One region of the Streptomyces dengpaensis genome, then DNA from elsewhere that is predicted to be linked to it. Evidence: riboswitches for the same ligand, from Rfam matches in the RefSeq annotation. Region 1 holds a riboswitch; the other holds the start of a gene.
The links. A riboswitch is a leader RNA that binds a small molecule or an ion and turns the genes downstream of it on or off. The one in region 1 is predicted to bind S-adenosylmethionine.

Region 1 (15,999 bases):
GGTGCCGCGCCTGGGTCCCCGCGACACTGGACGTCCTTGTCACCCCCACGCTCACCGTGCTGCTCACGGGCTTGGTGACGCTGTACGCGTTGATGTACGCGGCCGGCGAGCTCTCGTCCGCCATCGGTACGGCGGCGAACTGGCTCCTCGACCACACGGGCGTCTTCGCGGGCCTGATCCTGGGCGGCCTGTTCCTGCCCCTGGTGATGCTGGGCCTGCACCAGGCGCTGATCCCCATCCACACCACCCTCATCGAGCAGCAGGGCTACACGAGCCTGCTGCCCATCCTGGCCATGGCGGGCGCGGGCCAGGTCGGCGCGGCTGCGGCGGTCTACGTCCGCCTCCGCCACGACACCTCCATCCGTACGACGATCAAGTCGGCCCTCCCGGCGGGCCTGCTCGGCGTCGGCGAGCCCTTGATCTACGGCGTCTCGCTCCCGCTCGGCCGTCCGTTCCTCACGGCATGCGCGGGCGGCGCGGCGGGAGGCGCCTTCGTCGGGTTCTTCTCCATGCTCGGCGACAAGGTGGGGTCGACGGCGATCGGGCCCTCGGGGTGGGCGCTGTTCCCGCTGCTCTCCGGCAACCGGGGCCTCGCACTGACCGCGGCGGTCTACGGGGGCGGCCTGCTGACGGGTTACGCGGTCGGCTTCCTGGCCACGTACGTCTTCGGGTTCGGCCCCGGTCTCAGGCGGTCGGAGGAGTCGGAGGATTGGGCTTGAGGAGGGCGAAGAGGGCGCCGAAGGGGTCGGCGATCCATGCGATGCGTCCGACGTCCGGTACATCCGTGGGGGGCATGAGGACGGAGCCGCCGCCGCCCTGCGCCGCGGCGACGGTGGCATCGGTGTCGGCCACCGCGAAGTAGGGGACCCAGCGCGGCTCCATGCCTTCCTGGAGCTCGGCGAGCCCACCGAACGACGCGTCCTCCTGATCACCCTCTGAGGTGGACAGCACGGTGTAGGTCATGCCGGGCATCGTCATCTCCTGCGACCGCCAGCCGAACAGGGAGCGGTAGAAGGCGAGGGTTCCCGACGGGTTCGGGGCATGGAGTTCGACCCAGCACAGCGTGTCGTCCTCCGAGGCCGCTTCCAGGCCCCCGACGGCCGCGGGCTGCCAGACGGCGAAGTCGGCGCCGCCGGGGTCGGTGAAGGCCGCCATCCGCCCGGCTTCCATCACGTCGCCGGGCTCGACACGGACGACACCGCCGCCCTGCTCCACCGCCTTGGCGGTGCTGTCCACATCCGGGGACTGGAAGTACACCGTCCAGGTCGAGCTCGCGCCCTGCTCGTTCAGCGGCCCCAGTCCGCCGACCGTTCGGCCGCCCTTCTGAAAGAAGCCGTATCCACCCGCGTCCGGCCCCGCGGTCTCGAGGTCCCAGCCGAAGACGCCTTCGTAGAAGGCTGCCGCCGCCTGGGTGTCGGGGCTGCCCAGGTCGAGCCAGTTGGGTGAGCCGGTGACGTAGTCGGTGGTGAGCATGGTGACGCGCCTGCCTCTCTCGCTTGCCGCCCTTTCCCCCTCGCTGCACTCCCCCCGTGAGCGTCACTCCGGCAACCATGCGCCGCAACCGGAGATCGGGGGCTCTGGGTCCTTGGTGACAGCGGGCGTCTTGGTTGTCAGTGGGGCGTGCGCGGGGGCGTGTGGGGGCCGTGGTGGCTTGCGTGGTGGATTGCCTGGCGACAGCGGCGGCCGTCTTACGGCAGCGGCGGCTGTCTTGGATGTCAGTGGGGCGTGCCAAGGTGGAGTCATGAACCACGCACAGCTGACCGCCCTCGGCCGCGCCCTGCGGCTGCTCGGGGAGCACGGCGACGCCCTGACCGCCGACACCCCCGACGCCAGGCTGCACGAGGTCAAGGCCGATCTGAAGCGGGCGCTCCACCTGCTCGACGAGACGGTGACGACGGCGGCGCCCAGCACACGCTGCCCGGAGCATCCGAACGGGCCCGTCGACGAGGGCGCCGCCGACCTGTGCCTGCTCTGCGAAACCCGCCGCCGCGCGGCCCGCCGCTCCGAGGTCAACGACGCGTACGGGCACGGCCGGGTGCCCGCCCCGGACGAGTCCCCCGACCGCGCCATGTCCCGCTACGGCGTCCGCGGCGACCGTCCCCAGCCCCAGCAGCGCTGGCTCCCCGAGGTGTGGAACGGCCAGGCATGGCAGCTCTGCGGCACCCCCCGCCGCGACCGCCAGGAAGCCGAGCGCTACCTCGCCGCCGAGCGCAGGACCCCCCGCCCCGGCATGGCCTACCGCCTGGTCCACGAGTTCACGGACTACGAGGTCCTCCGCATCTGGGGCACACCGGTGAGGGTGGACATCGAATCGCTGGGCAACCTGTGATGCCGTAGGGGAGGGAGGGGTCACGGCAGCCGGCCCTCCCGGTGTTTTCAAGTGAGCGTTGGGGCCGCCCGCTTCTTTGGCAATGTCGTGCTTCCGCGAGCCGAGTAAAGGGCGCTGCGCTTCGCGTCGGCTGCGCCGATCGGCCTGCGGCCGACCCTTGACTCGGCTCGCTCCAGCACGGGGGAGAAGCGAGCGGGCGGCCCGGAGGGGTGGGTGGCCGAGGCCGGTTCGCGGGTGGGGTGGGGTGGGTTGCGTGGTGGGCCGGGGGCCGACGGGCGCGCTGGCGTCTCACATGCACGCCGGGCTGGCTTAGCGGCTTGCGGTGCGTGGGTGGGGCGCGTCCGCGAGTCGGGGCACGCCGGGTCGGCTTAGCGGCTTGCGGGTGAGTGGGTAGTGCGCGTCCGCGAGTCGGGGCACGCCGGGTGGGCTTGGCGGCTGACGGCGAGTGGGTGCGGGGCGCGCTGGCGGAGTGGCGGCACGCCAGGTGGGCTTGGCGGCTGACGGCGCGTCACGAGTTCCTCCGGAGTCCCTCCGGGAGTAATTGGCAGATTCCCTTGGGGCCATCCGGGGTCTTTTTTGGCGGATTTGGGCCATGCCACTCCAGGAAAACCCCAGGTGGGATGGGGAGTCGGTGGCCCAAATGCGCCAATTACCCTTCGCTGGAAGGCAGAAGGGCCCACACCCGGCTAGTCGACTACTCCACGGCTCTCCCCTCGGCCGCCTGATCAACCGTCCTGACCGAGCGAGTAGTCGCCGAGCACAGGGCTGCGGCCACGCGCCGAAAACCGAGAGGCTCACGGAGTACGCCCCGGTTTAGACTCGGGCGTATGAGCCGACGACGACATTGATCTATCGCAGCGGGTCCGGGAACGGGCTGTCGCGGGCCGCCGCGCGGGTGAGCACCCGGCGTCCCCCGTCCGTTCCACCTGAGGACTACACGCATGCTCACGTCCTTGTCGTGCTCGCCCGCCCCGCTCGACCCCCGTGTCCGCAGCCTTGAGCGAAAGCTCTGTGCCTACGCGGGACTTGAGGACTTCGTCCTCCTCTACCCCCTCTACGCCCTGCTCTTCGCCGAGAACGGGCTGACCACCGCCGAGATCTCGAGCCTCTTCGCCATCTGGTGCATCGTCGGCCTGCTGGTCGAAGTACCGTCCGGCGTCTGGGCCGACGCGGTGTCCCGCCGGGCCATGATGGTCGTCGGCCCGGTGCTGTCCGCCGCCGGATTCGCCCTGTGGGCCATGACCCCGTCGTACGCGGCCTACGCCGTCGGCTTCACGCTCTGGGCTGTCGGCGGGTCCCTGCGTTCGGGCTCTATGGAGGCCCTCGTCCACGACGAACTCGAACGGCTCGGCGCGGCCGACCGTTACGGGCGCGTCATGGGGCGGGCCGCCGCCGCCAGCATGGCCGCGACCGCCACCGCCACGGCGGCTGCCGCTCCCGCGCTCGCCTTCGGTGGCGAGACCCTGGTGTGGGCCGGAAGCATCGGCGCGTGCCTGCTGTGCGCGGCGGCCGGCGCAACGCTCCCCGAGCACCGCGCTGCCGCCCGCCAGGAGCAGGCCGAACGGCCCGGCTACATCGCGACGTTGCGCTCCGGACTGACCGAGGTGCGCGGCAGCCGGCCGGTCCGGCGGGCGATGGCGCTCGCCGTCGCGGTCACGTCGGTGTGGGGTGTGCTGGACGAGTACGTGCCGCTGCTGGCGGCGGACACCGGTGTGGCGACCCGTACCGTGCCGCTGCTGGTGCTCGTGGTGTGGGTCGGCGTGACACTCGGCTCGCTGCTGGTGTCGGCGGGCGAACGGCTCTCGGGACGGGCGGCCGGTGCGCTGCTGGCCTGTGCGGCGGCGGCACTCGCGGCGGGTGCGCTGTCGGGCGCGCCGGCCGGTTTCGCCCTGCTCGGCGCGGCGTTCCTGGTCTTCCAGCTCGCGGACGTACTGGCGGACGTCCGCCTCCAGGCAACGATCACCGGCCCGAGCCGCGCGACGATCACGTCGCTGACCGGGCTGGGCACGAACATCACGTCCCTCTTGGCCTACGGCACGTACGCGGCACTGTCCCCGCACGTCTCCCACGGCACGGTCTTCGCACTGCTGGCAACGGCGTACCTACCGGTGGCCACCACCCTGGCCCGACAACGCCCGAGGCCAGCACCGAGTAGGGACACCCCTTAGCGCCATGCGGTGCGCGGACACTGCGCGGTCACCCGTCACCCACACGCCGGGCGACTTAACGGCCTGCGGATGGCGGATTGGGCTCCCCACACCCCTCACCTGTCACGCCAGCATCCCCCATCACGCTTCCCACGGCCGACCGAGGGTAATTGGCAGCTATGTCTCACGTAACGACAGGAAAACCCCAGGTGGGCAGCGCAACCGGTGGGACGGAAACGCCAATTGCCGTCCGCCGGCCTCGGCCACCCACCCCTCCGGGCCGCCCGCTCGCTTCTCCCCCGTGCTGGAGCGAGCCGAGTCAAGGGTCGGCCGCAGGCCGATCGGCGCAGCCGACGCGAAGCGCAGCGCAGCGCCCTTTACTCGGCTCGCGGAAGCACGACACTGACAAAGAAGCGGGCGGCCCCAACAGCAACCTGAAAACGCTGAGGAGCCCCACCGCCCCGCCAAGCCCAGCCCAGACCAGGCCAGCCCAGACCGGTCCAGACCAGCCCAGACCGGTCCAGACCAGCCCAGACCAGGCCAGCCCAGACCGGTCCAGACCAGCCCAGTCCAGGTCAGAGGTCAGCTCAGCGTCCGCAGCGCCGACGCGTCGTATGCCGCCAGGTCCTCGAAGCGTCCGGCCAGGACCTTCGCCGCCCACTGCGGGTCCTGAAGCAGCGCGCGGCCGACGGCGACCAGGTCGAACTCGTCGCTCTCCAGGCGGTCCAGGAGGTTGTCGATGTTGGCCGCCGCGGCGCCCTCGCCCGCGAAGGCCTTGATGAAGTCGCCGTCGAGGCCGACCGAGCCGACCGTGATGCTGGGCTTGCCCGTCAGCTTCTTCGTCCAGCCGGCCAGGTTGAGGTCGGAGCCGTCGAACTCGGGGAGCCAGTAGCGGCGCGTGGAGGCGTGGAAGGCGTCCACCCCGGCCGCGGCGAGCGGGGTGAGGATCGCCTCCAGCTCCTCCGGCGTCTCGGCGAGGCGGGCGTCGTAGTCCTGCTGCTTCCACTGCGAGTAGCGGAAGAGGACCGGGAATTCGGGGGAGACCGCCGCGCGCACCGCGGCCACGATCTCCGCCGCGAACTTGGTACGGGCGACCGGGTCGCCGCCGTACGCATCGGTGCGGCGGTTGGTACCCGCCCACAGGAACTGGTCGACGAGGTAGCCGTGGGCACCATGGAGTTCGACGCCGTCGAAGCCGATGCGCTCGGCGGCGGCAGCGGCATCGGCGAACGCGGCGATGACGTCGTCCAGGTCCTGCTGGGTCATGGCCTTGCCGGTGGGCTCGGCGCCCTCGGTGACCAGGCCGGACGGGCCGACGGCGGGGGCGTCCGCGAACGGCGGCTCGCCGGCCTTGCGGACCATGCCGACGTGCCACAGCTGCGGCATGATCGTGCCGCCCGCCGCGTGCACGGCCTCGGCGACCTTCGCCCAGCCGGCCAGCTGCTCCTCGCCGTGGAAGCGCGGGACGCGGTCGCTCTGCCCGGCCGACTCGTGGCCGACGTACGTGCCCTCGGTGATGACCAGGCCGACGCCCGCGGCGCTGCGGCGGGAGTAGTACGACACCACGTCCTCGCCGGGGATGCCGCCCGGGGAGAACTGGCGGGTCATCGGGGCCATCGCGATCCGGTTCGGAACGGTGAGGCCGTTGATCGCGGTCGGGCGGGACAGGATCTCCGCCGCGCGCGAGGCGGCGGCGGGCGTGGTGGCGGTCACGTAGGGACTCCTCATAAGTGTGGGGGATAAACCGGCGAGTATGTGCAGGCGCATTGGTGCATGCTCTGAAACAAATACAACCGCCGGTGCGGTGCCCCGCATTCCGCGCCCCGCGCATGCCACCGTGTGACGCCGGACACGCCCGAGGGCGACTCCCTGTCCTGCGAACCCGGACACGCCCGAGGGCGGCACCCCCTGTCGAACAGGGAGTGCCGCCCTCGGAACGAAAGGACGTTGACCAACCGCCAGGTCGATCAGAAGTCCATGTCACCGCCCGGCATGCCGCCCGGAGCGGCCGCGGCGGCCTTCTCCGGCTTGTCGGCGATGACGGCCTCGGTGGTGAGGAACAGCGCGGCGATGGAGGCGGCGTTCTGCAGGGCAGAGCGAGTCACCTTCGCCGGGTCGATGATGCCCTCGGCGATCATGTCGACGTATTCGCCGGTCGCGGCGTTCAGACCGTGGCCGACGGCCAGGTTGCGCACCTTCTCGACGACGACGCCACCCTCGAGACCACCGTTGACGGCGATCTGCTTGAGCGGGGCCTCCAGGGCGAGCTTCACGGCGTTGGCGCCGGTCGCCTCGTCACCGTCGACCTCGAGCTTGTCGAAGACGGAGGACGCCTGGATGAGGGCCACGCCACCACCGGCGACGATGCCCTCCTCGACGGCGGCCTTCGCGTTGCGAACGGCGTCCTCGATGCGGTGCTTGCGCTCCTTGAGCTCGACCTCGGTGGCGGCACCGGCCTTGATGACGGCCACGCCGCCGGCCAGCTTCGCCAGACGCTCCTGGAGCTTCTCGCGGTCGTAGTCCGAGTCGCTGTTGTCGATCTCGGTGCGGATCTGGTTCACGCGACCGGCGACCTGGTCGGCGGAGCCGGCGCCGTCGACGATCGTGGTCTCGTCCTTGGTGATGACGACCTTGCGGGCGCGGCCCAGCAGGTCCAGACCCGCGTTCTCCAGCTTGAGGCCGACCTCCTCGGAGATGACCTCGCCGCCCGTGAGGATGGCGATGTCGCCGAGCATGGCCTTGCGGCGGTCACCAAAGCCCGGGGCCTTGACGGCGACGGACTTGAAGGTGCCACGGATCTTGTTGACGACCAGGGTCGACAGGGCCTCGCCCTCGACGTCCTCGGCGATGATCAGCAGCGGCTTACCACCCTGCATGACCTTCTCCAGGAGCGGGAGCAGGTCCTTGACGTTCGAGATCTTCGAGTTGGCGATCAGGATGTACGGGTCGTCGAGGACGGCCTCCATACGCTCCATGTCGGTGGCGAAGTACGCCGAGATGTAGCCCTTGTCGAAGCGCATACCCTCGGTGAGCTCCAGCTCCAGACCGAAGGTCTGGGACTCCTCGACGGTGATGACGCCTTCCTTGCCGACCTTGTCCATCGCCTCGGCGATGAGGTCGCCGATCTGGGTGTCGGCGGCCGAGATGGAGGCCGTGGAGGCGATCTGCTCCTTGGTCTCGACGTCCTTCGCCTGCTCGAGCAGGGCACCGGAGACAGCCTCGACGGCCTTCTCGATACCGCGCTTCAGGGCCATCGGGTTGGCACCGGCGGCGACGTTGCGCAGGCCTTCCTTGACCAGGGCCTGGGCGAGAACGGTCGCGGTGGTCGTACCGTCACCGGCGACGTCGTCCGTCTTCTTGGCGACTTCCTTGACCAGCTCGGCGCCGATCTTCTCGTACGGGTCCTCGAGCTCGATCTCCTTGGCGATGGACACGCCATCGTTGGTGATCGTGGGGGCGCCCCACTTCTTCTCGAGGACGACGTTGCGGCCCTTGGGGCCGAGCGTCACCTTGACGGCGTCCGCGAGCTGGTTCATGCCGCGCTCGAGGCCTCGCCGCGCCTCCTCGTCGAACGCGATGATCTTGGCCATGTGAAGTGGTCCTCCCGGACTGGGGTGGAATCTCCAGGACCGCGCCCGCGCCCGCGACGGACGGCCTGCCGACCTCGTGGTTCCTTGCCCCACCCGGTCCGCGGGCCTCACCGACCCGGTCCTCGTTGTCACTCTCACCATCAGAGTGCTAACGCCAATGATTAGCACTCGACCCATGCGAGTGCAAGCGGCTCGCGTCGATACCAAGGTGAACTCGGGGGCGCGAACGGGCGCGGGGGCGCGGGGGCACAGGTGACCGCGGGAAGACCGAAGGGCCCGTACCCCCATCGAGGTACGGGCCCTTCGTCACGTCGAACAGTCAGTCGGCGCGTGCTTCAGCCGGCCGCCAGCCGGACCATGTCCGCCTGCGGCCCCTTCTGGCCCTGCGAGATCTCGAACTCGACCCGCTGGCCCTCTTCCAGGGTGCGGTAGCCGTCCATCTGAATCGCGCTGTAGTGGACGAAAACATCCGCACCACCGTCGACCGCGATGAAGCCGTACCCCTTCTCCGCGTTGAACCACTTGACGGTGCCCTGAGCCATGCCTAACTCCCCTATTACTGGCCCTTGCACAGGACCGCACTTCGCGGACCCGGGTCAGACCTCACCCCCCAACGGTTGGGGGTGTGCGCCGGAACGCGTCGACCGCGGCTGAATGTATCTGTCCAACTGCCGTCTGCAACAGGTCAATCGGACGAGAATTCTGGGCGCGACCGATCGGGAATATAGGGAGAATTCGCGAAGATTCAGGGCAAGTCGGGCCCCGTAAATGCCGTAAACGGCTTAAAAAGGTGGGGCACTTTGGCTACTTCTTGTCGGATGCCGGGCCGGTACTCATATGCGCCTGGCATGAAACCGCGGGAAAGGCGAAGCAGGTTCCCCAACTCTACCGCGCTCAACCATGCAGAATTGCCCCCTCCGTTTCTCTCACGGAGGGGGCAATTCGATGAACTCTCGGTGATATGCGTTACCTACGGTAACAATCTCACCCTGGGTGACGGTTCAGCCGCCCGCGACGGCCGGGATGATCGACACGCCCGCGCCGTCCGGCGTCACCGTCTGCAGGCCCTGCTCGAATCGCACGTCGTCGTCGTTGACGTACACGTTGACGAAGCGGCGCAGCTTGCCCTGGTCGTCCAGGACGCGCGCGGCGATGCCCGTGTGGTTCTGCTCCAGGTCGGCGATGACCTCGGCGAGGGTCGTGCCCTCGGCGCTCACCTCGGCCTTGCCGCCGGTGTAGGTGCGCAGGATGGTGGGGATGCGGACGGAAACACTCATGATGCGAGGCCAGCCTCTCGGAAGGAGTCGAGGTTCGGGCGGATGGTCGCGGTCAGGCCGGTGTCCGAGGCCACCGCGTCCAGGGTCTTGAGGCCGTCGCCGGTGTTCAGCACGACCGTGGTCAGGGCCGGGTCGAGCAGACCGTTCTCGATCAGCTTGCGTGTGACACCGACGGTCACGCCGCCCGCGGTCTCCGCGAAGATGCCCTCGGTGCGCGCGAGCAGCTTGATCGCGTCGACGATCTGCTCGTCGTCGACATCCTCCACCGCCCCGCCCGTGCGCCGAGCGATGTCGAGCACGTACGGCCCGTCGGCCGGGTTGCCGATGGCGAGCGACTTGGCGATGGTGTCCGGCTTCTGCGGCCGTACGACGTCGTGCCCGGCCTTGTAGGCGGCGGACACCGGCGAGCATCCCTCGGCCTGCGCGCCGAAGATCTTGTACGGCTTGTCCTCGACGAGGCCGAGCTCGATCAGCTCCCGCAGACCCTTGTCGATCTTCGTGAGCTGGGAGCCGGAGGCGATCGGCACGACCAGCTGGTCGGGGAGCCGCCAGCCGAGCTGCTCGCAGATCTCGTACGCCAGGGTCTTGGAGCCCTCCGCGTAGTACGGACGGAGGTTGACGTTGACGAAGCCCCAGCCCTCGCCGGCCGGGTCGCCGATCAGCTCGGAGCAGAAGCGGTTCACGTCGTCGTAGTTGCCCTCGATGCCGACGAGTTCACCGCCATAGACCGCGGCCATGACGACCTTGCCCTGCTCCAGGTCGTGCGGGATGAACACACAGGAGCGGAAGCCGGCACGGGCGGCGGCGGCACCCACCGCGCCGGCCAGGTTGCCGGTGGAGGAGCAGGAGAGGGTGGTGAAGCCGAAGGCGCGCGCGGCTTCCAGCGCCTGGGCGACCACGCGGTCCTTGAAGGAGTGCGTCGGGTTGCCGGAGTCGTCCTTGACGAAGAGCTTGCCGGGCTCGACGCCCAGCGCGGCCGCCAGGTTGTCGGCCTTGACGAGCTTGGTCCAGCCCGGGTTGATGTTCGGCTTGCCGGCGACGTCCGCGGGGACGGGCAGGAGAGGCGCGTAACGCCAGATGTTCGCCGGGCCCGCTTCGATGCGCTTGCGGAGTTCTTCGGTTTCGTAGGCAGAGAAGTCGTACGCGATCTCCAGCGGGCCGAAACACTCCTCGCAGGCGAAAACCGGGCCGAGCGGGACGCGGTGCCCGCACTCGCGGCAGGAAAGCGCGGCGGCGGGGCCGAGATCAACGGCGTCTGCGTCAACGGCGGCTACGGAGTTCGCGGAAGCCGCGGAGTCGGTGAGGGGCGCGGAGTTCGTGGTGCTTGCAACTGTCTGCGCTGCCATGGAGGCGAGGCCCTTTCTCCTCATCTTCCTCACGACGCACTTCGCCGTGAGACGGATTTGGCACCTTCCCTAGCCGGGAGCCTCGCGACGACGACGTAGTCGTACTCAGACGTAAGCGGTCGTACGAGACCGGCTGGAGGGTTGCCGGGGCTTCATCGGGCCGTATCCCTCTGCCCCTCTGGATGAGCGGTATTCGGTTGTTGAACGCTTGAACGCGATCAAGCGCGGATGACCGAGGACATGCGATGGTCATGCGCGTTGTTCAAGACTGTAACCGAAGGCCAGGACAGTTGAGATAGCCGTCCGCACCGCGAGACGGCTTCCACCAACCTCCCGCTGACGCTGCGGGCACACTGATGAGAGTGTGTGATCAGATAGTGAGGAGCCCCGGACTGTGCTGAAAGAAGTCGAGCGCTGGCTGAGCACACGCTCCTGGTCCAAGACCGATCGCCCGCTCCACAAGCTCATGGCCGCCAAACGCACCACAGGGTCGACGGTCAGTGTCGTACTGCCCGCGCTCAACGAGGAGGAGACGGTCGGCGAGATCGTGGCGGTCATCCGCCGCGACCTGATGCAACAGGTGCCCCTCGTCGACGAGATCGTCGTCGTCGACTCGGGCTCGACGGACCGCACCTCAGAGGTCGCCGCCGCCGCGGGCGCGCGCGTCGTGCACCGCGACGAGATCCTGCCGCGGATACCGGTCGTGCCCGGCAAGGGCGAGGTCCTGTGGCGGTCGCTGCTCGTGACGAGCGGGGACATCATCTGCTTCATCGACGCGGACCTCAGGGAGTTCTCGTCCGACTTCGTCTCCGGGATCGTGGGCCCGCTGCTCACCGACCCGGGCGTGGACCTGGTCAAGGCCATGTACGACCGGCCGCTCGGCTCCGCCGCGGGGCAGGGCGGCCGGGTCACCGAACTCATGGCGCGCCCACTGCTGAACATGCACTGGCCGCAGCTGGCGGGCTTCGTCCAGCCGCTGGGCGGCGAGTACGCGGCCCGCCGCTCCCTCCTCGAGCAACTGCCGTTCCCCGTCGGGTACGGCGTCGAGCTGGGCATGCTCGTCGACGCCCTGCACCTGGTGGGCCTGGACGCGCTCGCCCAGGTCGATGTCGGCGTCCGCAAGCACCGCCACCAGGACGGGCAGGCGCTCGGCCGGATGGCCGCCGCGATCTACCGCACCGCGCAGCTGCGGCTGGCCCGCGGGCACCTGGTCCGCCCGGCGCTCACCCAGTTCGAGCGGGGCGACGACGGTTTCGAGCCGCGTACGCACTCGGTGGACACGGAGGAACGTCCGCCGATGACCGAAATCGTCGAGTATGTAAAGCGGAGGGCCGCGTAACCGGAGCGCACTGGAGCGCCCGGAGGGGCTCGGCGAACTGCGCGATCCCCGCCATCGGTACGCCGATCGCATACAACTCGCGAACGGCCGACGGGAACGTTTGAGCGTTTCGGCACAAGGCTAGGTTTCGAGGCATGGCTTCCACCCACGGCGCCCATCGGATTCTTGTCGCCTCCAACCGCGGCCCGGTCTCCTACGAGCTGCGAGCAGACGGCGAGCTGGCCGCCAAGCGCGGCGGCGGCGGTCTGGTCTCCGGTCTCTCCGCCATCGGGCCGGACGCGGGCGCCCTCTGGGTGTGCTCCGCGCTCGGCGTCGGGGACCGCGAGGCGGTGCGGCGCGGGGTCGGCGAGGCCGGCGTACGCATGCTGGACATCGACGAGACGGTCTTCGCCGACGCGTACAACGGCATCGCGAACTCCGTGCTGTGGTTCGTCCACCACATGCTGTACCAGACGCCGCGGGAGCCGGTCTTCGACGCGGAGTTCCGGCGCCAGTGGGCGTCGTACGAGGCGTACAACCGCGCGTTCGCGCAGGCGCTGGCCGACGACGCGGCGCCGGGTGCCGTGGTCGTCGTGCAGGACTATCACCTGACCCTCGTCCCCGGGATGCTGCGTGTGCTCCGCCCCGATCTGCGGATCGGGCACTTCTCGCACACGCCGTGGGCGCCGGTGGACTACTTCCGGATGCTGCCGGACGACATCGCCGAGCAGGTGCTGCGCGGGATGCTGGGCGCGGACCGGCTCGGCTTCCTCACCCATCGCTGGGCGGACGCGTTCACCGATTGCTGCGAGGAGCTGGTCGGCGGGCTCGGTGACACCCGGGTCGGCGTGCACGGGCTCGGCGCGGACGCGGACTTCCTGCGGCGGCGCTCGCGCGAGGCGGACGTGGGCGCGCGGATGGCCGCGCTGCGCGAGGAGATCGGGCCTGGCCGCAAGACCATCGTCCGGGTCGACCGGACCGAGCTGTCGAAGAACATCGTGCGCGGGCTGCTCGCCTACCGGCAGCTGCTGAAGGACCAGCCGTCGCGGCGCGGGCACGTCGTGCATCTCGCCTTCGCGTACCCGTCGCGGCAGGACCTCGCGGTGTACCGGGACTACACGGCCGAGGTGCGGCGGGTCACCGATGAGATCAACTCCGAGTACGGGACGCCGGGTTGGACCCCGGTCATCCTCCACGTCAAGGACGACTTCGCGCGCTCGCTCGCCGCGTACCGGCTCGCCGACGTGGCCCTCGTCAACCCCATCCGTGACGGTATGAACCTCGTCGCCAAGGAGGTGCCGGTCGTCTCCGACGAGGGGTGCGCGCTGGTGCTCTCGCGGGAGGCGGGGGCGTACGAGGAGCTGGGCGAGGATGCGATCACGGTGAACCCGTACGACGTGATCGGGACCGCGCGGGCACTCCACGAGGCGCTGTCGATGCCGCCGCACGAGCGGGCCGAACGGTCCAAGCGGCTTGCTGCGGCGGGTACGGCGCTGCCTCCGGCGCAGTGGTTTCTGGATCAGCTGCGGGAACTGGAGCGGTGAGCTGGCGGGGGCGCCTGTTCGGGGGTCGCTTTCCGCCGGTGGGTGGGTCGGGGTCGTGCCGTGCCGGTACATCCGCCCGTCGCCGCTGAATCAGACGGTGGCCTGTAGGGAGCCGTTTCCAGATCCGGACGTAAGCGACGGGCATGTGATGTACCGGCACGGCACGGCCCCTTCCGTGCGTGGGCGGGTGCACCATCCAGCCCGTCCGGCGTTTGAGGACGAGGCCGTTCAGGCCGAAGCGGGGGCCTGGGGGCGGCAGCCCCCAGGGACGATGGGGGTCCCCCCGCTCGAGCAAAGCCGAGAGTGGGGGAGGGTAGGGGCGGCGGGGGCGAAAAACATCACCACCCCGCAGCGGGCAGGTGCCGCCACCCCGGGCACCGGGAGACGCCGGTCAGTTCAGTTGGGCTGCCAGGGTGGACAGTAGCTGTACGACTCCGGGTGGGCCGTCGACCACCAGGTCGGAGCGGTCGGCCAGTTCGGCTACCTCTGAGCTGCCGCTGCAGACGAGGAGGCCCGGGATGCCGTCGGAGCGGAGTTTGTCGACGGCGGCGAAGGCGGGGAGGTCGCCCAGGTCGTCGCCGGCGTAGAGGACGGATTCGGCGCCGATTTCGCGGACGTACTCGAGGAGTGCCACGCCCTTGTCCGTGCCCGGCGGGCGCAGTTCCAGGACCATGCGGCCCGGCTCGACGATCAGCCCGTACCGGGCGGCCAGGCCGGTGAGGGGATCGCGCAGGGCGTCGAACGCCGCCTGCGGGTTCGTCGCGCGGCGGGTGTGGACGGCGACGGCCCGGCCCTTCTCCTCGATCCAGGTGCCCTGCCACGCGCCGATCCTGTCCAGGAACCCGGGCAGTTCGGCGCGGACGGCGGCGACGCCGGGGTCCGGGGCGGGGGCGGTGACCGTTGAGCTCACCGCGTCCCAGCGTTCGGCGCCGTAGTGGCCGAGAACGACCAGGTGCTCCAGGCCCGGGACGCCCGCGAAGCCGCCGTGGCGGACCGCTACGCCGGCCGGGCGGCCGGTGATCACGGCGACGCTCGCCACCTTCGGGGCGAGGGCCGCGAGTGCGGGGACCGCGTCCGGGTGGGCGCGGGCCTGCTCGGGGTCGGGGACGATCGAGGCGAGTGTCCCGTCGAAGTCGAGCGCGATCACGGCCCTGGTGGGGTGCGTGAGGATGGCGTCGAGGCCGTCGCGGCCGGCCGGGGTCGAGGGGGTCGGCAAGGAGTCCGTGAATTCCGGGTGGCTGCCCATGTGCCGACCCTATCGGCGTGGGGGCGGCAGCATCCACGGCAAGAACTAGCCCCTCCGGCGTTTGAGGAGCGGGGTCTGGGGCCCTGTATCCATCAGCGGCTCCGCCGCGGGCCCAGGTTCGGGACGGGTAGGGGCGGCGGGGGCGAAAAATGTTCGGCTGGTGACCTCACCGTTCTCCCCGCCGCGCCTCCCTCACCCGGCGCAGGCGGTTCACCGTCACCGGGTCGAAGGCCAACGCCCGGGGGTCGTCCAGGAGGGCGTTGAGGAGCTGGTAGTAGCGGACCGGGGCCAGGCCCAGCTGTTCGCGTATCGCGCGCTCCTTGGCGCCGGGGCCGGAGAAGCCACGGCGTTCCATGGCGAGGATCGCCCGTTCCCTCGCAGGGAGCTCTTCCATGGACAGCACCGTAGCTTCACCCACCGACAGTGCTAGCTCGCGCTGTCCGCCGCCGTCGCCGTGAGCTGGAGTGAGCTGAAGATGCCGGTCGGGCTGCCGGCCGGGGTCACTGCCTTGGCGATCTGCTTCTTGATGTCGGCGCTGATGCCGGCCCAGGACGTCTTGCCAACGGGGTAGAGCACGGAGGCGGGAAGCTGGTCCAGGAACGGGGCGAGGTCCTGGTCGTCCTCGTCGGCGGCCATGGCCTCGGACGCGGACGTGGTGACCGGCAGCAGATCGTAGTGGTGGGAGAAGGCGAGCACGTTCTTGTCGTCGTAGACGAAGTCGAGGAAGTCGCCGATCTGCTCGGCGTGGCCGTTCTTCTTGAAGGCCATCATCCAGTCGGCGACACCCATCGTGGCCTTGGCCCTGCCGTTGACGCCGGGCATCGGCACCATGCCGAACTGCACGCCCTTCTTGGCGGCCGCCTGCATCAGGCTGGGGTGCCCGTTGAGCATCCCGACCTCGCCGCGCGCGAACGCGGCGAACGCGTCGGCGCGGTTCAGCTTCGCGGGCGCGACGGGCCCGGTGAGGCCCTTGCCGACCAGTTCGTCCTTGAGCCAGGTGAACGTCTTGATGTTCTGCTCGGAGTCGATGGAGTACGTACCGACGTCGTCGGTGTAGGCGCCGCCCCCGCTCAGCAGCCACTGCATCGTCTCGGCCTGCGCCTCCTCGGGCCCGAGCGGCAGCGCGTACGGGAACGTGACGCCCTCGGACTTGAGCACCTTCGCGGCGGCCGCGAGCCCGTTCCAGCTCTCCGGCGGGGTGA
Region 2 (15,999 bases), 1.6 Mb from region 1:
GACCGACAAGAACCTGGACGCCATTCCGGACCGGTTCAAGGACGACTTCCCGGCGAACGCCGGCGGTGTCTACGACGTCGGCACGCCCGGTACGCGGAACCCGCAGACGAACAACCCCGGCCCGACCCTCTGGCTCCCCAAGGGCAAGACGGTCCGCTTCGTTCTCACTTCGCGTGACGTCATCCACTCCTTCTGGGTGGTGCCGTTCCTCATGAAGCAGGACGTCATCCCGGGCCACACCAACTCCTTCCAGGTGACCCCCAACAAGGAGGGCACCTTCCTGGGCAAGTGCGCCGAACTCTGCGGCGTCGACCACTCCCGGATGCTGTTCAACGTGAAGGTCGTCTCCCCTGAGCGCTACGAACAGCACCTCAAGGACCTCGCCAAGAAGGGGCAGACCGGTTACGTTCCCGCCGGCATCGCGCAGACGAGCCACGAGAAGAACCGGGAGACGAACAACCTGTGAGCATCCTCAACGAACCCCAGGGTGCCGCCGAAGCAGCAGAGGACTCGTACGAGAACGAGCTGCCGGTACGGCGCAAGCAGCCCGGCAACGTCGTGGTCAAGTGGCTCACCACCACTGACCACAAGACGATCGGCACGCTCTATCTGATTACGTCGTTCGCGTTCTTCTGCATCGGCGGCGTGATGGCGCTGTTCATGCGCGCCGAACTCGCCCGTCCCGGCACGCAGATCATGTCGAACGAGCAGTTCAACCAGGCGTTCACGATGCATGGCACCGTGATGCTGCTGATGTTCGCGACGCCGCTGTTCGCCGGCTTCGCGAACTGGATCATGCCGTTGCAGATCGGCGCCCCCGACGTCGCGTTCCCGCGGCTGAACATGTTCGCCTACTGGCTGTACCTGTTCGGCTCGCTCATCGCGGTCGGCGGCTTCCTCACCCCGCAGGGCGCGGCCGACTTCGGCTGGTTCGCCTACAGCCCGCTGTCGGACGCGGTCCACTCGCCGGGTATCGGCGCCGACATGTGGATCATGGGTCTGGCCTTCTCCGGCTTCGGCACGATCCTCGGCTCGGTCAACTTCATCACCACGATCATCTGTATGCGTGCCCCCGGCATGACGATGTTCCGCATGCCGATCTTCGTGTGGAACACGCTGCTGACCGGTGTGCTGGTCCTGCTGGCCTTCCCGGTCCTCGCGGCCGCGCTGTTCGCCCTGGAGGCGGACCGCAAGTTCGGCGCCCACATCTTCGACGCGGCCAACGGCGGAGCCCTGCTCTGGCAGCACCTCTTCTGGTTCTTCGGCCATCCAGAGGTGTACATCATCGCGCTGCCGTTCTTCGGCATCGTTTCCGAGATCATCCCGGTGTTCTCGCGCAAGCCGATGTTCGGCTACATGGGCCTCATCGCCGCCACGATCTCGATTGCCGGCCTCTCCGTGACCGTGTGGGCCCACCACATGTACGTCACCGGCGGTGTGCTGCTTCCGTTCTTCTCCTTCATGACGTTCCTCATCGCCGTGCCAACCGGCGTGAAGTTCTTCAACTGGATCGGGACGATGTGGAAGGGCTCCTTGTCCTTCGAGACACCGATGCTCTGGGCGACCGGCTTCCTGATCACCTTCCTCTTCGGTGGTCTGACCGGTGTCATCCTGGCCTCGCCGCCGCTGGACTTCCACGTCTCGGACTCGTACTTCGTGGTGGCGCACTTCCACTACGTGGTGTTCGGCACGGTGGTGTTCGCGATGTTCGCCGGCTTCCACTTCTGGTGGCCGAAGATGACGGGCAAGATGCTCGACGAGCGCCTCGGAAAGATCACCTTCTGGACGCTGTTCGTGGGCTTCCACGGCACGTTCCTGGTGCAGCACTGGCTCGGTGCCGAGGGCATGCCGCGTCGTTACGCGGACTACCTCGCCGCCGACGGCTTCACCGCGCTGAACACGATCTCGACGATCAGCTCGTTCCTGCTCGGAATGTCGATCCTGCCGTTCTTCTACAACGTGTGGAAGACCGCCAAGTACGGCAAGAAGATCGAGGTCGACGACCCGTGGGGCTACGGCCGTTCACTGGAGTGGGCGACCTCCTGCCCGCCGCCGCGGCACAACTTCCTCACCCTGCCGCGGATCCGCAGTGAATCCCCGGCATTCGACCTGCACCACCCGGAGATCTCCGCTCTCGGCGAGCTCGAGACCGCTGGTCACGGTGGGTCCCTGGCTGGTGGCAAGGAGGCCGGCAAGTGAAGGTCCAAGGCAAGATGTTCATCTGGCTGGCCGTCTTCATCCTCGTCATGGCGATCGTCTATGGCGTGTGGTCGAAGGAGCCGGCCGGCACCACGGCGCTCTTCCTGGCCTTCGGCCTGAGCATCATGATCGGCTACTACCTGGCCTTCACGGCCCGGCGGGTCGACGCGCTGGCGCAGGACAACAAGAACGCGGACGTCGCGGACGAGGCCGGCGAGGTGGGCTTCTTCAGCCCGCACAGCTGGCAGCCGCTGTCCCTGGCCATCGGTGGCGCGCTCGCCTTCCTGGGCGTCGTCTTCGGCTGGTGGCTGCTGTACTTCTCGGTCCCGATCATCATGATCGGCCTGTGGGGCTGGGTCTTCGAGTACTACCACGGTGAGAACCGCACCCAGTAACACGCGAGGAACACCCGGGAGCCCGGACACTCCGCCAGGAGGGTCCGGGCTCCCTCGTTTGCCGCGCCGCATTACCCCGCACGGCTCACCCGCCGCGCCGTAGCTGACGTGCGTTCATAGCGTGAGGCCATGAACCACTCACCGCGCACCCGCACGGTCGTCAGCTGCACCACGCTGGTGGTCGCCCTCGGCGCGAGCGTCACCGCCTGCAGCTCCGACGGCCACCCGCTCTCGGCGAAGCCGTACGACGCCGCGGAACAGATCGCCTTCAACGGCTCCACGGGCGACAGCCCGAAGGTCGACCCCGACAAGCCCCTGGAGATCACCGCCGAGGGCGACGACGGGCGGATCACCGACGTCACGGCCACGGACGCCTCGGGGCGCTATGTGGCGGGCGAACTCTCCGCCGACGGCACCCGCTGGCACAGCACCTCACCGCTGGCCGCAGGGGCCCACTACACGGTGCGTGTGAGCACCGAGGACCAGGACGGAGCCCCCGGCCGCAAGACCATAGGCTTCGACACCACCACGCCCACCGCGAGGAAGCTGGTGGACGTGAAGTTCGGGCCCGAGGCGGGTGAGTACGGCGTCGGCCAGCCCGTCACGGCCGAACTCAGCCTCCCCGTCAAGGACAAGGCCGCCCGCGCGGTCGTCGAGCGCGCCCTCAAGGTCGACTCCGAGCCCGCCGTGGACGGCGGCTGGCACTGGGTGGACGACAAGACGCTGCACTACCGCCCCAAGGACTACTGGCCCACCCACGCCACCATCCAGGCGTACAGCAACCTTGCGGGCATCAAGATCGCCGAGCGCCTCTGGGGCGGCAACGCCAAGTCCCTGACCCTGACCACGGGCGACCGCCTCGTGGCCGTGACCGACGCCGCCACGCACGCCATGAAGGTCTTCCGCGACGACAAGCTGATCAAGCAAATACCCGTCACCACCGGCAAGCCCGGCTTCGAGACCCGCAACGGCGTCAAGGTCGTCCTGGCCAAGGAGTACTTCGTACGCATGCGCGGCACCACCGTCGGCATCGCCGAGGGCACCGCCGACTCGTACGACCTGCCGGTCTACTACGCCACCCGCGTCACCTGGAGCGGTGAGTACGTGCACGCGGCGCCCTGGTCCGTGGGCAACCAGGGGATCGCCAACGTCAGCCACGGCTGCACCGGGATGAGCACCGCCAACGCCAAGTGGTTCTTCGAGAACGTGCGCCTGGGCGACATCGTGAAGGTCGTCAACTCCAAGGGCGCCACCCTGGACCCGTTCGGCAACGGCTTCGGTGACTGGAACCTCGACTGGGCGAAGTGGCGCCTGGGCAGCGCCCTTGTTGAGGGACCCGAGGGCCCGAGCCCGGCGGAAAGGGCGAGACTGCGCCCGCAGAGCGTGTGAGACCGCGCCGCTCTCAGGCGCCCAGAAGAGCCTTCCTGCGCAGCAGAGAGGCCAGCGCGGAGGCGAACTCCACGGGATCCACCGGCAGCGTCACAGCGGCATCGGCACGGCTCCACGTGGCCAGCCACGCGTCCTGCGGCCGCCCGATGAGCACAAGCACCGGCGGGCAGTTGAACACCTCGTCCTTGATCTGGCGGCACACCCCCATGCCGCCCATGGGTACGGCCTCACCGTCCAGCACACAGACGTCGACGCCGCCCTTGTCCAGCTCCTTGATGACGGCGCCGGGCGTCGCGCACTCGACGAACTCGACGGCGGGAACGTCCGCGGCGGGCCTGCGCCCGGTAGCGAGCCGCACCTGCTCCCGGGTGTTGGAGTCGTCGCTGTAGACCAGCACCGTGGCGGTCGGCTGCATTGTTCCTCCACGCATCTGAGAAGCACAGGATCGGTCGGGAACCCGTGGTACCGATGGCGCGGATGCTACTCCCTTGAACACCTCGTCAACACCGGTTCGGACAGGGCTTCGATGGGCCATACGGGCTGGACACAGCCTGCAACACCCCGAACGGCACCCCCGGGCGTGAGGGCGGGATAAGGGACCGACATAATGTCGGACGTGGCGACAGCAACGACAGTAGAAACCGGGCACGCGCACCCGTCGGTCAATCGGCCGAACCTCGTCAGCGTCGGAACGATCATCTGGCTGAGTTCCGAGCTGATGTTCTTCGCGGCCCTCTTCGCGATGTACTTCACCCTGCGATCGGTGACCGGTCCCGACCACTGGAAGGAAATGGCGTCTGCCCTGAACTTCCCGTTCTCGGCGACGAATACCACCATCCTGGTGCTCTCCTCACTGACCTGTCAGCTCGGCGTGTTCGCCGCCGAGCGCGGGGATGTGAAGAAGCTCCGGGGCTGGTTCATCGTCACCTTCATCATGGGTGCGATCTTCGTCGGCGGTCAGGTCTTCGAGTACACCGAGCTGGTCAAGCACGAGGGTCTCTCGCTCTCGTCCGACCCGTACGGCTCGGCGTTCTACCTGACCACCGGCTTCCACGGACTGCACGTGACGGGCGGACTCATCGCCTTCCTGCTGGTCCTCGGCCGTACCTACGCGGCCCGGAGGTTCACCCATGAGCAGGCGACCGCCGCCATCGTCGTGTCCTACTACTGGCACTTCGTCGATGTCGTCTGGATCGGCCTCTTCGCCACGATCTACATGATCAAGTAATCGGGCGCACCGCCCGAAAACATCCAGAAGCATCGACGCAGAAGATCCTGACACCGGGGTAATCCGTGAAAAAGCTCTCCGCACGACGACGCCATCCGCTGGCGGCGGTCGTCGTCCTACTCCTCGCGCTGGCGGCCACCGGGGGGCTGTACACCGCGTTCGCACCCGCGAGCAAGGCGCAGGCCGATGAAACCGCCCAGTCCCTCGCCATCGAAGAGGGCAAGAAGCTCTACGCCGTGGGCTGCGCAAGCTGCCACGGAACCGGCGGTCAGGGCACCTCCGACGGGCCGAGCCTGGTGGGCGTCGGCGCCGCGGCGGTCGACTTCCAGGTCGGCACCGGACGCATGCCGGCCCAGCAGCCGGGCGCTCAGGTCCCGAAGAAGAAGGTCAGCTACTCGCAGACCGAGATCGACCAGCTCGCGGCGTACATCGCCTCCCTCGGTGCCGGTCCCTCGATCCCGACGAAGAGTCAGGTCAGCCCCGAGGGCGCGGACATCGCCGAGGGCGGCGAGCTCTTCCGCACCAACTGCGCGCAGTGCCACAACTTCACCGGCAAGGGTGGCGCGCTGACCAACGGCAAGTACGCGCCCAGCCTCGAGGGTGTCGACCCGAAGCACATCTACGAGGCCATGCAGACCGGCCCGCAGAACATGCCGTCCTTCCCCGACACCACGCTGACGGAGAAGAACAAGCAGGACATCATCGCGTACCTCGACGCGGTCAACAGCGACGACACGGAGAGCCCCGGTGGTCTGGAGCTGGGCGGCCTCGGGCCGGTCAGCGAGGGCCTCTTCGGCTGGGTCTTCGGTCTCGGCGGACTGATCGTCGTTGCCGTGTGGGTCGCCGCCCGGACCGCAAAGGCCAAGAAGTCATGAGTAGCCAAGACATTCCAGAAGAGAACGCGCCCGCCGAGCGGGCCGCCGACGAGCAGGCGCACGGCGCCGTGAGCGTCGCCGACGAGCAGCATCCGTTCGCGGATCCCGGTCTGCCGCCGCACGAGCACCGCATCCAGGACATCGACGAGCGGGCCGCCAAGCGCTCCGAGCGCACGGTCGCCCTGCTGTTCACGCTGTCGATGCTGGCCACGGTCGGCTTCATCGCCGCGTTCGTGACGATCCCGGCCGACGAGATCGTCTACATCTTCCCGCTCGGCCACATCAGCGCACTGAACTTCGCCCTGGGCATGACGCTGGGCGTGGCGCTGTTCTGCATCGGCGCGGGCGCGGTCCACTGGGCCCGGACCCTGATGTCCGACGTGGAGATCGCCGACGAGCGCCACGCGATCGAGGCGGCCCCCGAGGTCCGTGCCCAGGTCCACGCGGACTTCAAGCAGGGCGCCAAGGAGTCCGCGCTCGGCCGCCGCAAGCTGATCCGCAACACGATGTTCGGCGCGCTGACCCTGGTCCCGCTGTCCGGCATCGTCCTGCTGCGCGACCTCGGTCCGCTGCCGGAGGACAAGCTGCGGCACACGCTGTGGTCCAAGGGCAAGCTGCTCGTCAACGTGAACACCAACGAGCCGCTGCGTCCCTCCGACGTCGCCGTCGGCTCGCTGACCTTCGCCAAGCCCGAGGGCCTGGAGGAGCACGACCACGATTTCCAGAACGAGATCGCCAAGGCGGCCCTGATGATCGTCCGGATCCAGCCGGACAACATCAAGGACAAGCAGGAACTCGAGTGGTCCTACCAGGGCATCGTGGCCTACTCGAAGATCTGCACCCACGTCGGTTGCCCGATCTCCTTGTACGAGCAGCAGACGCACCACGTCCTCTGCCCGTGCCACCAGTCCACCTTCGACCTCTCCGACGGTGCCCGAGTCATCTTCGGCCCGGCCGGTCACGCCCTGCCGCAGCTGCGCATCGGCGTGAACGACGAGGGCTACCTCGAGGCGCTCGGCGACTTCGAAGAGCCCGTCGGTCCTGCATTCTGGGAGCGCGGATGAGCACTACGAACACTTCCACGAATCCCTCAGGCGCCGGCGCGCCGGGGCGCTCGCGCGAGGAGGCACCGGCCGGCGAGAAGATCGCCGACTGGGCCGACGGCCGGCTGGGGATCTACGCCCTGGCCAAGGCCAACATGCGCAAGATCTTCCCGGACCACTGGTCCTTCATGCTGGGTGAGATCTGCCTCTACAGCTTCCTGATCATCATCCTCACGGGTGTGTATCTGACGCTGTTCTTCCACCCCTCGATGAACGAGATCGAGTACCACGGAAGCTACGTCCCGCTCCAGGGGCAGCTGATGTCGGAGGCCTTCGCCTCCACGCTGAACATCAGCTTCGACGTGCGCGGCGGTCTGCTCATCCGGCAGATCCACCACTGGGCGGCCATCGTCTTCCTGGCCGGCATGTTCGTGCACATGATGCGCGTCTTCTTCACCGGCGCGTTCCGCAAGCCGCGTGAGGTCAACTGGCTGTTCGGCTTCCTGCTGTTCGTCCTGGGCATGTTCACCGGCTTCACCGGTTACTCGCTCCCGGACGATCTGCTCTCCGGCACCGGTGTCCGCTTCACCCAGGGCGCGATCCTGTCGACGCCGATCGTCGGCACGTACCTCTCGATGTTCCTGTTCGGCGGGGAGTTCCCGGGCGGCGAGTTCGTCGCGCGGTTCTACTCGATCCACATCCTGCTGCTGCCCGGCATCATGCTGGGTCTCGTGGTCGCCCACATGATCCTGGTCGTCTACCACAAGCACACGCAGTTCCCGGGCCCCGGAAAGACCAACAAGAACGTCGTCGGCATGCCGCTGCTGCCGGTCTACACGGCCAAGGCCGGAGGCTTCTTCTTCCTGGTCTTCGGCTTCATCGCGGTGCTCGCCGCGGTCGCGTCCATCAACCCGATCTGGGTGCTGGGGCCGTACCGGCCGGACCAGGTGTCCACGGGCGCCCAGCCCGACTGGTACATGGGCTTCGCCGAGGGTCTGATCCGTGCGATGCCGGGCTGGGAGATCGACTTCTGGGGCCACACGCTCGTCCTGGGTGTGTTCATCCCGCTGCTGCTCTTCGGTCTGTTCCTCGGGATGATCGCGCTCTACCCGTTCGTCGAGGCCTGGATCACCGGCGACAAGCGCGAGCACCACATCCTGGACCGGCCGCGCAACGCCCCGACCCGTACGGCCTTCGGTGTCGCCTGGGTCACCGCGTACATGATCATGCTGATCGGCGGTGGCAACGACATCGTCGCCACGCACTTCCATCTGTCGATCAACTCGGTCACCTGGTTCGTCCGCATCGGGTTCTTCGTCGGACCGGTCATCGCGTTCGTCGTCACCAAGCGGATCTGCCTCGGCCTGCAGCGCCGGGACCGGGACAAGGTGCTGCACGGCCGCGAGTCGGGCATCATCAAGCGCCTGCCGCACGGTGAGTTCATCGAGGTCCACCAGCCGCTCAGCCAGCAGGCACTGCACACCCTCACGGCGCACGAGCAGTACAAGCCGGCGGAGATCGGCCCGACGGTCGACGAGAACGGCGTCGAGCGCAAGGTGAAGGGCTCGGAGCGGCTGCGGGCCAAGCTCAGCGAGGCGTACTTCGGGGACGACAACCAGATCCCCAAGCCCACGGTCGAGGAGTACAAGGAGATCACGAGCGGCCACGGCCACCACTGATCACCTGACCGGTCCTTATTGATCGCCAATCGATCGCCACGGCAAGAGCCCCGTCCCGTGCACCTCGTGCATGGGACGGGGCTCTTCGCCGTCCGTCCTCCTCGATAGGGTGGACCCAGCTTGTACGTGTCTACGAACCCAGGAGCGGCATATGAGTGCTGTGACCCCCGCTGGAGGCAACATTGCGGCGGGCCGTTCCTGGCCCGCGGTACTGAACGGCCTGCTCGAAGGCCGTGACCAGAGCGCGGACGACACGGCCTGGGCGATGGACCGCATCATGCGCGGCGAGGCGACGGACGCGCAGATCGCCGGTTTCGCGGTGGCGCTGCGGGCCAAGGGCGAGACCGTACAGGAGATCACCGGGCTCGTCCGGGCGATGTACGAGCACGCGAACGTGATCGAGGTGCCGGGGGAGACCGTCGACATCGTCGGTACGGGCGGCGACGGCGCGAAGACGGTGAACATCTCCACGATGTCGTCGATCGTCGTCGCCGGTACGGGCGCGAAGGTCATCAAGCACGGCAACCGGGCCGCGTCCTCGGCGTCGGGCGCCTCGGACGTCCTGGAGAAGCTTGGCGTCAATCTGGAGCTGACCCCGAAGCGGGTGGCCGAGGTGGCCGAGGAGGCCGGGATCACCTTCTGCTTCGCGGTGAAGTTCCATCCGGCGCTGCGTCATGTGGCGGCGGCGCGTGGGCAGTTGGGCATCCGGACGACGTTCAACATCCTCGGGCCGCTGACGAACCCGGCGCGGGTGCGGGCGCAGGCGGTCGGTGTCGCGGACCCGCGCATGGCGCCGATCGTCGCGGGTGTCTTCGCCGAGCGCGGCAATTCCTCGCTCGTGTTCCGCGGCGACGACGGGCTCGACGAGCTGACCACCACGTCGACGTCCCGGGTCTGGGTCGTCCGGGACGGCAAGGTGACCGAGGAGCGGTTCGATCCGCAGGACGTCGGGATCGAGCTGGTGCCGGTGGAGGCGCTGCGGGGGGCCGACGCTTCGTACAACGCAGATGTCGCCCGGCGCCTCCTGAACGGTGAGACCGGGCCCGTGCGGGACGCGGTGCTCCTCAACTCGGCGGCGGCGCTGGTGGCGCTGTCGCCGGGTTCCATGCCCCTCGCCGAGCAGCTCCGGGCGGGGATGGCCCGGGCGGCCGAGGCCATTGACTCCGGGGCGGCGAAGAAGACCCTCGAGCGGTGGGTGGCGGCGAGCAACGCGTAGGCGGTCGGGCGGGGTGGGTTTTTCGCCCCCTCCGCCCCTACCCGTCCCGTACCTGGGGACTGCCGCCCCCAGACCCCCGCTGTCGCGCTTCGCGCTCGTCCTCAATCGCCGGACGGGCTGAAGCTTGTCCCGGGATCCGGACACCGGGTTGCGGGGCGAAGATCATGTGGCAGGATGCTGCGCAGGTCATGAGTGACAGCCATGTGGCCCCGGCCGGCTGTCCGGCAACCCTCCGTCCGTGGCGGGGTGCCCCGGGTGAAGACCAGGCCGTAGGCAGCGAGGTCTACGGCAAGCGCGGACCCCTCGCACTCTTTCGAGTGGACACACCAGGGGTCCTGGTCGTTCGAGGGAGCCTTCTGTGAGCCAGCGAATGCGCTAGGGCGTCGAGCCCCGCCTCCGCGTACCCCTTTTCACCTTCTCCTGCGCCGAGCCGTGCCCCCGCGTACCCGCCCGCGCAGCGACACCGCCTGCCTCTCACAGGAGCTCGCCATGTCTGTCTCCACCCTTGCCGCCGCCCCGTCCGTTTGCGCCCCGCTGCCCGTTCTGGGCCGGGATGTCACCGTCCCGCTCGTCACCGGCGGCGAGGTCACCTACGCCGCGCTCGACTACGCCGCCAGCGCCCCGGCCCTGCAGCGGGTGTGGGACGACGTGGCCGCGTACGCCCCGTACTACGGCAGCGTCCACCGCGGTGCCGGCTACCTCTCCCAGCTGTCCACCGACCTCTTCGAGAACGCCCGCAGGACCGTCGCGCGGTTCCTCGACTGCCGCGACGGAGACCAGGTCGTCTTCACCCGCTCCACCACCGACTCACTCAACCTGCTCGCCGCGACCCTTGCGGCCGACTGCCAGGTCTTCGTCTTCGAGACCGAACACCACGCCTCGCTGCTGCCCTGGCGGGACTCCCGGGTGACGTACCTGAACGCCCCGCACACACTCGGCGAGGCCGTCGACACCTTGGAGCGCGCCCTCGCCGGCCGCGACCCCCACGGCACGGCTCTTGTCTGCGTCACCGGCGCCTCGAACGTCACCGGCGAGCTGTGGCCCGTACGGGAGCTGGCCGCGGCAGCCCACGCGCACGACGCCCGTATCGTCCTGGACGCCGCCCAGCTGGCCCCGCACCACCCGGTGTCCGTCCGCGACCTGGACGTCGACTGGGTCGCCTTCTCCGGGCACAAGCTGTACGCGCCCTTCGGCTCCGGCGTCCTCGCGGGCCGCGCCGACTGGCTGCGCGAGGCCGAGCCGTACCTCGCGGGCGGCGGTGCCAGCCGTACGGTGTCGCGCCGTACGGACGGGGGAGTCGACGTGGAGTGGCACGAGAGCGCCGCCCGGCACGAGGCCGGGTCGCCCAACGTCATCGGCGCCTACGCGATCGCGTCCGCCTGCAAGACGCTCACCGAGGCCGGCTTCGAGACGCTGGTCGCCCGTGAGCGGTATCTGATCGAGACGGTCCGCGCGGGCCTCGCCGAGGTCCCCGAGGTGCGCGTGCTCTCGCTCTTCGGCGAGGACGCCCCGCGCGTCGGCGTCATCTCGTTCGTCGTCGAGGGCTGGAACAGCTCCCACTTCGCCGCCGCGCTCTCCGCCGAGTACGGCATCGGCGTCCGCGACGGCCTTTTCTGCGCCCACCCGCTCGTGCGCACCCTCCTCGGCAGCGACCCGCAGTCCCAGGGCGAGTGCGGAGCCCCCGAGGCGGCCCCCGGCGAGAAGTCACTCAACGCCATCCGCGTCAGCTTCGGCGCGGGCACCCCCGACGAGCACGTGGACCGCTTCGTACGCGCGGTGAGGGAACTGGTCCGCGACGGCGCGAAGTGGCAGTACAAGACCGAGGACGGCCGCTGCGTGCCGGCGGTCTGACCGGCCCCGTTGCTCAGGAGGCGGTGTTCACGCGTCGAGACCGATCGCGAACGCCGCCTCCAGGTCGTGCTGGGAGTACGTACGGAACGCGACGTGCGTGTCCGTGGCCTCGACACCGGGAATCTTGCTGATCTTGCCGGGGATGACGTCCGCCAGGTCGTCGTGGGCCTTCACGCGGACCATCGCGATCAGGTCGTAGGTGCCGGTGACGGAGAAGACCTCGCTGACGCTGTCCAGTGCCGCGATCGACTCGGCGATCTCGGGGATCCGGTCCACGCTGGTCTTGATGAGGACGATCGCGGTGATCACGGCTGGTTCTCTCCCTCGGGGGCCGATGCTGAGGGTCTCACCCTACTCGCGGTCCCACTGGCCTGATTGTTCTGCCGGGGGTCCGGCCCGCGGCGGAGCCGCTGTCGGGGGCGGTGTCCCCCGGGAGGACACAGTCGTACGGCCAAACCTCACCCACGCGTAGACGAACCCCAGCGAGAAGCCCACCAGGTGGGCCAGATACGCCACCCCCGGACCGGATGTGTCCCGGCCCGCCGCCAGCCACTGGAGGGACACCCAGAAGGGCAGTACCACCCAGGCCGGGAAGCGCAGCGGCAGGAAGAAGAGGAACGGGAAGAGACTGGTCACCCGGGCCTTGGGGAACAGGTACAGGAACGCGCCGAGGATCGCGGAGATCGCCCCGGAGGCGCCGACCAGGGACTGCTGCGACTCGGCGTTGGCGGCCGAGTAGCCGAGCAGGGCGAGATAGCCGCAGCCCACGTAGAAGAGGGCGAACTGCACGTGGCCCATGCGTTCCTCGGCCATCGCCCCGAAGACGTAGAAGAAGAGCATGTTGCCCAGGAGGTGGAGCCAGCTGCCGTGGATGAACAGGGCCGTGGCCGGGGTGAGCGCCGCGCGCGGGGCGCCGCCGAAGAGCTCGACGGGCACCACACCCCAGCGCCGGAAGTAGGCCCGCTGGGCGGCCAGGAGCTCGTCCCCGGTGCCGTACGCCGGGCTGAGCCCCGCCGCCGGGCCGATCAGGAAGATCAGGCAGCACAGGACGATCAGCCCGTAGGTCACCGGTGCCGATTGACCTCGCACCCTCTTGCCGGCCGTCGTGGTCCGCTTGTTGATCATGGTGCAGAGCATGACGTAACCGGACCGATGGGTGCGGACCGCCTCGCCGCCGTGGACGGCTGAGCGTCGAGTACCCGCCAGGCCGTAGGGTTACGAGCCACACGCACCAGGGAGACTGGCGCTGGACGGACACTGGAAGGAAAGCGACAGCCATATGACTGTTCCCCTGCCGGACGCCAAGACCCGCTGGCGCTGCACGCTCTGTGGCAACCTCACGCGTTTTGACGTCACCCGCTCGTCGAAGGTCGTCGAGTACGTGCACCTCGACCTGGCTGGTGAGCCGACGGTGGAGGAGCGCGAGGTGGTCAGTGAGACCATCGAGTCGGTGCGGTGCCGCTGGTGCAACGCGGTGGATCAGGTGGAACTCGTGGACAGGCCGGGCGCCGGCTCCTGAGGGAGCGGGCCCCGCACAGGTATGGGGGTGACGGATGGTGGCGGCCACAGGCGGGGAGCCGGACGACGGCGCCGCTGAGGTGCTCGACCGTCCGCTGCCCGACGGCGTACGCAGAAGAGTCGTCCAGATCGTCTCGGACGGGTTCGGCGGGCTGACCATCACGGAACTGCCCACCCAATTGCGGCAGTACGCCCGGTTCGCCCCCAATCGGCGTGCGAAGTTCGCCGGTAACGCCATGGCCGCGGCTCTGGAGACGGACCCGCTGTTCAGACAGCGCATCGCCGAGAAGCTGAGAGAGGCGCAGCCGGAGCTCACCGGTGCCCTCGACTCGGGCGCGCCGCCCCCGGCCGCGGATCCGCTGGACGTGGCGGCCGCGGCCTATGTGCTGCGCCCCACGGGCTGGGTGAAGCTGGTGACCGCAGCGGGCGAGGAGGCCCTGCGGGCGGATGCCGAGCGCGCCGACGAGGAGAGCCGGGCCGAGCTGGAGCGGCTGCGCGAGGAGCTCGCGGAGGCCCGCGGCCAGACCAGGGCCGAGACCGAACGGCTGCGTACGGAGCTGGAGTCGGCGAAGAAGGAAGCCGAATCGCTTCACCGCAAGCTGCGCGGAGCCCTCAGCGACGTCAAGCGCGGTGAGGCGGCGCTGCGCAAGCTCCGGGACGAGATGGACACCGTACGGGCGGAGGGGCAGGCCCAGGTGTCCGCCGCCGAGAGCGAGACCCGGCGGCTCAAGGCGCGCCTCGGGGAGGCCGAGGCGGCCCTGGAGGCGACGCGCAGAGCGGCGCGCGAGGGGCGCAGTGTCGAGGACATGCGCGTACGGCTGCTGCTCGACACGGTGCTGGACGCGGCTCAAGGGCTGCGGCGGGAGCTCGCGTTGCCGCCCGTCTCCGTACGGCCGGCGGAGACCGTGGACGCGGTCGAACCGGGACGGATGACGCCAAAAGACATCGCCGCTCGCGCGCTGTCCGAAAACGATCCGGCGATTCTCGACCAGTTGCTGGCGCTGCCGCAGGTGCATCTGGTCGTCGACGGCTACAACGTCACCAAGACCGGCTATCCGCAGATGCCGTTGGAGAAGCAGCGGCTGAGGCTGCTCGGGCAGCTCTCGCAGCTCGCCGCGCAGACCGGCGCCGAAGTGACCTGTGTCTTCGACGGGGCCGAGCTGGCGGCGCCCGTGCTGCTCGCGCCGCCGCGCGGGGTGCGGGTGCTGTTCTCCAAACCCGGCGTCACCGCGGACGAGTTGATCCGCCAGCTGGTGCGCGCCGAGCCGCCGGGGCGGCCGGTCATCGTCGTCTCGACCGACCGTGAGGTGGCCGACGGGGTCGCCAAGGCGGGTGCGCGGCCGGTCGCGTCGGTGGTGCTGCTCAAGCGATTTTCGCGCGGCTGACCTGGGGCTGACCAGCGCTTTTCTCCCGCCACTCGCCATCGCCCGCCCGCACCTTTGACCATCTGGGCCGTAAGCCTCATAGGCAACGAAAGTCCCATGCGTAACGTCCAGGCGTAATGCCCGAATTAGCGAGACCTTCACACGACGTAGCGTCAAAGCCGCATTACTGCAGGTGAGTTGTCGGTAAAGAATGCTCTCGGTGACTGAGATTTTTCCTATGAGGATTTGAAGTGATCACAGGAAGGTCGCTAGGTTCAGGTTTCGAACCTCCGCTCGGATGATCACTCATGGGGAGTGACGGTGGAGGGGCACCGCCCGTCGGCGCAATCGGCAGGCGGCTGGAGGAAGAAGGAGCTCGCCTTCGTGGCGTCCCACCGTCGACCCAAGCAGCCGAGCCGCACCCGTGTGACCGTGCTCACCACCGCCGCCGCGGCAGCCGTGGCCCTCAGTGCCAACGCCGCCAACGCCGCGCCCAGCGAGAAGCCGAGCAAGGACGAGGTCAAGGCCAAGGTCGACACGCTCTACGAAGAGGCGGAGCAGGCCACCGAGAAGTACAACGGCGCCAAGGAGAAGCAGGAGAAGCTCCAGAAGGAGATCTCCACGATCCAGGACAACGTCGCCCGCGGCCAGGAAGAGCTCAACGAGCTGCGCGACGGCCTCGGTTCGATGGCCAGCGCCCAGTACCGCACCGGAGGCATCGACCCCTCCGTGGCGCTCTTCCTCTCCTCCGACCCGGACGACTACCTCGACAAGGCGTCCGCGATGGACCAGCTGAGCACTCAGCAGGTCGACGCGCTGAAGAAGGTCCAGGAGAAGCAGCGTCTGCTCGCCCAGCAGCGCGAGGAAGCCTCCGACAAGCTCAAGGACCTCGCCTCCACCCGCACCGAACTGGGCAAGAAGAAGAAGGAAGTCCAGGGCAAGCTCGGCGAGGCGCAGAAGCTCCTCAACACCCTGACGGCCGCCGAGAAGGCGGCCCTGGACGCGGAGCAGGAGCGCGCCAACCGCACCAGCGAGCGCAGCGCCCTCAGCTCCGGCAAGGCGGCCTCAGGCCGTGTCGGCTCCGCGTACGCGGCCGCGCAGAGCAAGATCGGCTCGCCGTACGTCTACGGCGCCTCCGGCCCCAGTTCCTTCGACTGCTCGGGCCTCACCTCCTGGGCCTACGCCCAGGCCGGCGTCTCCATTCCCCGTACCTCGCAGGCACAGGCCAACGCCGGTACGCGC

Region 2: another riboswitch for S-adenosylmethionine. It lies ahead of C4B68_RS29455 (aminotransferase class V-fold PLP-dependent enzyme); the one in region 1 lies ahead of thrC (threonine synthase).

Annotation. Positions count from the first base shown of each region.
Region 1 covers NZ_CP026652.1:4,773,417-4,789,415, reverse strand. Annotated here, with positions in the region: gene C4B68_RS22260 (PTS transporter subunit EIIC) at 1-719, shown strand, start outside; gene C4B68_RS22255 (VOC family protein) at 685-1,473, opposite strand; gene C4B68_RS22250 (hypothetical protein) at 1,742-2,329, shown strand; gene C4B68_RS22245 (MFS transporter) at 3,271-4,497, shown strand; gene C4B68_RS22235 (NADH:flavin oxidoreductase) at 5,059-6,189, opposite strand; gene groL (chaperonin GroEL) at 6,444-8,066, opposite strand; gene C4B68_RS22225 (cold-shock protein) at 8,402-8,608, opposite strand; gene C4B68_RS22220 (MoaD/ThiS family protein) at 9,068-9,343, opposite strand; gene thrC (threonine synthase) at 9,340-10,689, opposite strand; SAM riboswitch class I at 10,707-10,878, opposite strand; gene C4B68_RS22210 (glucosyl-3-phosphoglycerate synthase) at 11,084-12,028, shown strand; gene C4B68_RS22205 (alpha,alpha-trehalose-phosphate synthase (UDP-forming)) at 12,163-13,551, shown strand; gene otsB (trehalose-phosphatase) at 13,943-14,797, opposite strand; gene C4B68_RS22195 (DUF3263 domain-containing protein) at 14,964-15,191, opposite strand; gene C4B68_RS22190 (ABC transporter substrate-binding protein) at 15,224-15,999, opposite strand, start outside.
Region 2 covers NZ_CP026652.1:6,382,789-6,398,787, forward strand. Annotated here, with positions in the region: gene ctaC (aa3-type cytochrome oxidase subunit II) at 1-466, shown strand, start outside; gene ctaD (aa3-type cytochrome oxidase subunit I) at 463-2,199, shown strand; gene C4B68_RS29415 (cytochrome c oxidase subunit 4) at 2,196-2,594, shown strand; gene C4B68_RS29420 (L,D-transpeptidase) at 2,724-3,983, shown strand; gene C4B68_RS29425 (response regulator) at 3,997-4,398, opposite strand; gene ctaE (aa3-type cytochrome oxidase subunit III) at 4,591-5,211, shown strand; gene qcrC (cytochrome bc1 complex diheme cytochrome c subunit) at 5,277-6,086, shown strand; gene qcrA (cytochrome bc1 complex Rieske iron-sulfur subunit) at 6,083-7,150, shown strand; gene qcrB (cytochrome bc1 complex cytochrome b subunit) at 7,147-8,808, shown strand; gene trpD (anthranilate phosphoribosyltransferase) at 8,960-10,024, shown strand; SAM riboswitch class IV at 10,209-10,325, shown strand; gene C4B68_RS29455 (aminotransferase class V-fold PLP-dependent enzyme) at 10,514-11,875, shown strand; gene C4B68_RS29460 (Lrp/AsnC family transcriptional regulator) at 11,903-12,184, opposite strand; gene C4B68_RS29465 (rhomboid family intramembrane serine protease) at 12,227-13,000, opposite strand; gene C4B68_RS29470 (hypothetical protein) at 13,155-13,394, shown strand; gene C4B68_RS29475 (NYN domain-containing protein) at 13,429-14,778, shown strand; gene C4B68_RS29480 (C40 family peptidase) at 15,142-15,999, shown strand, end outside.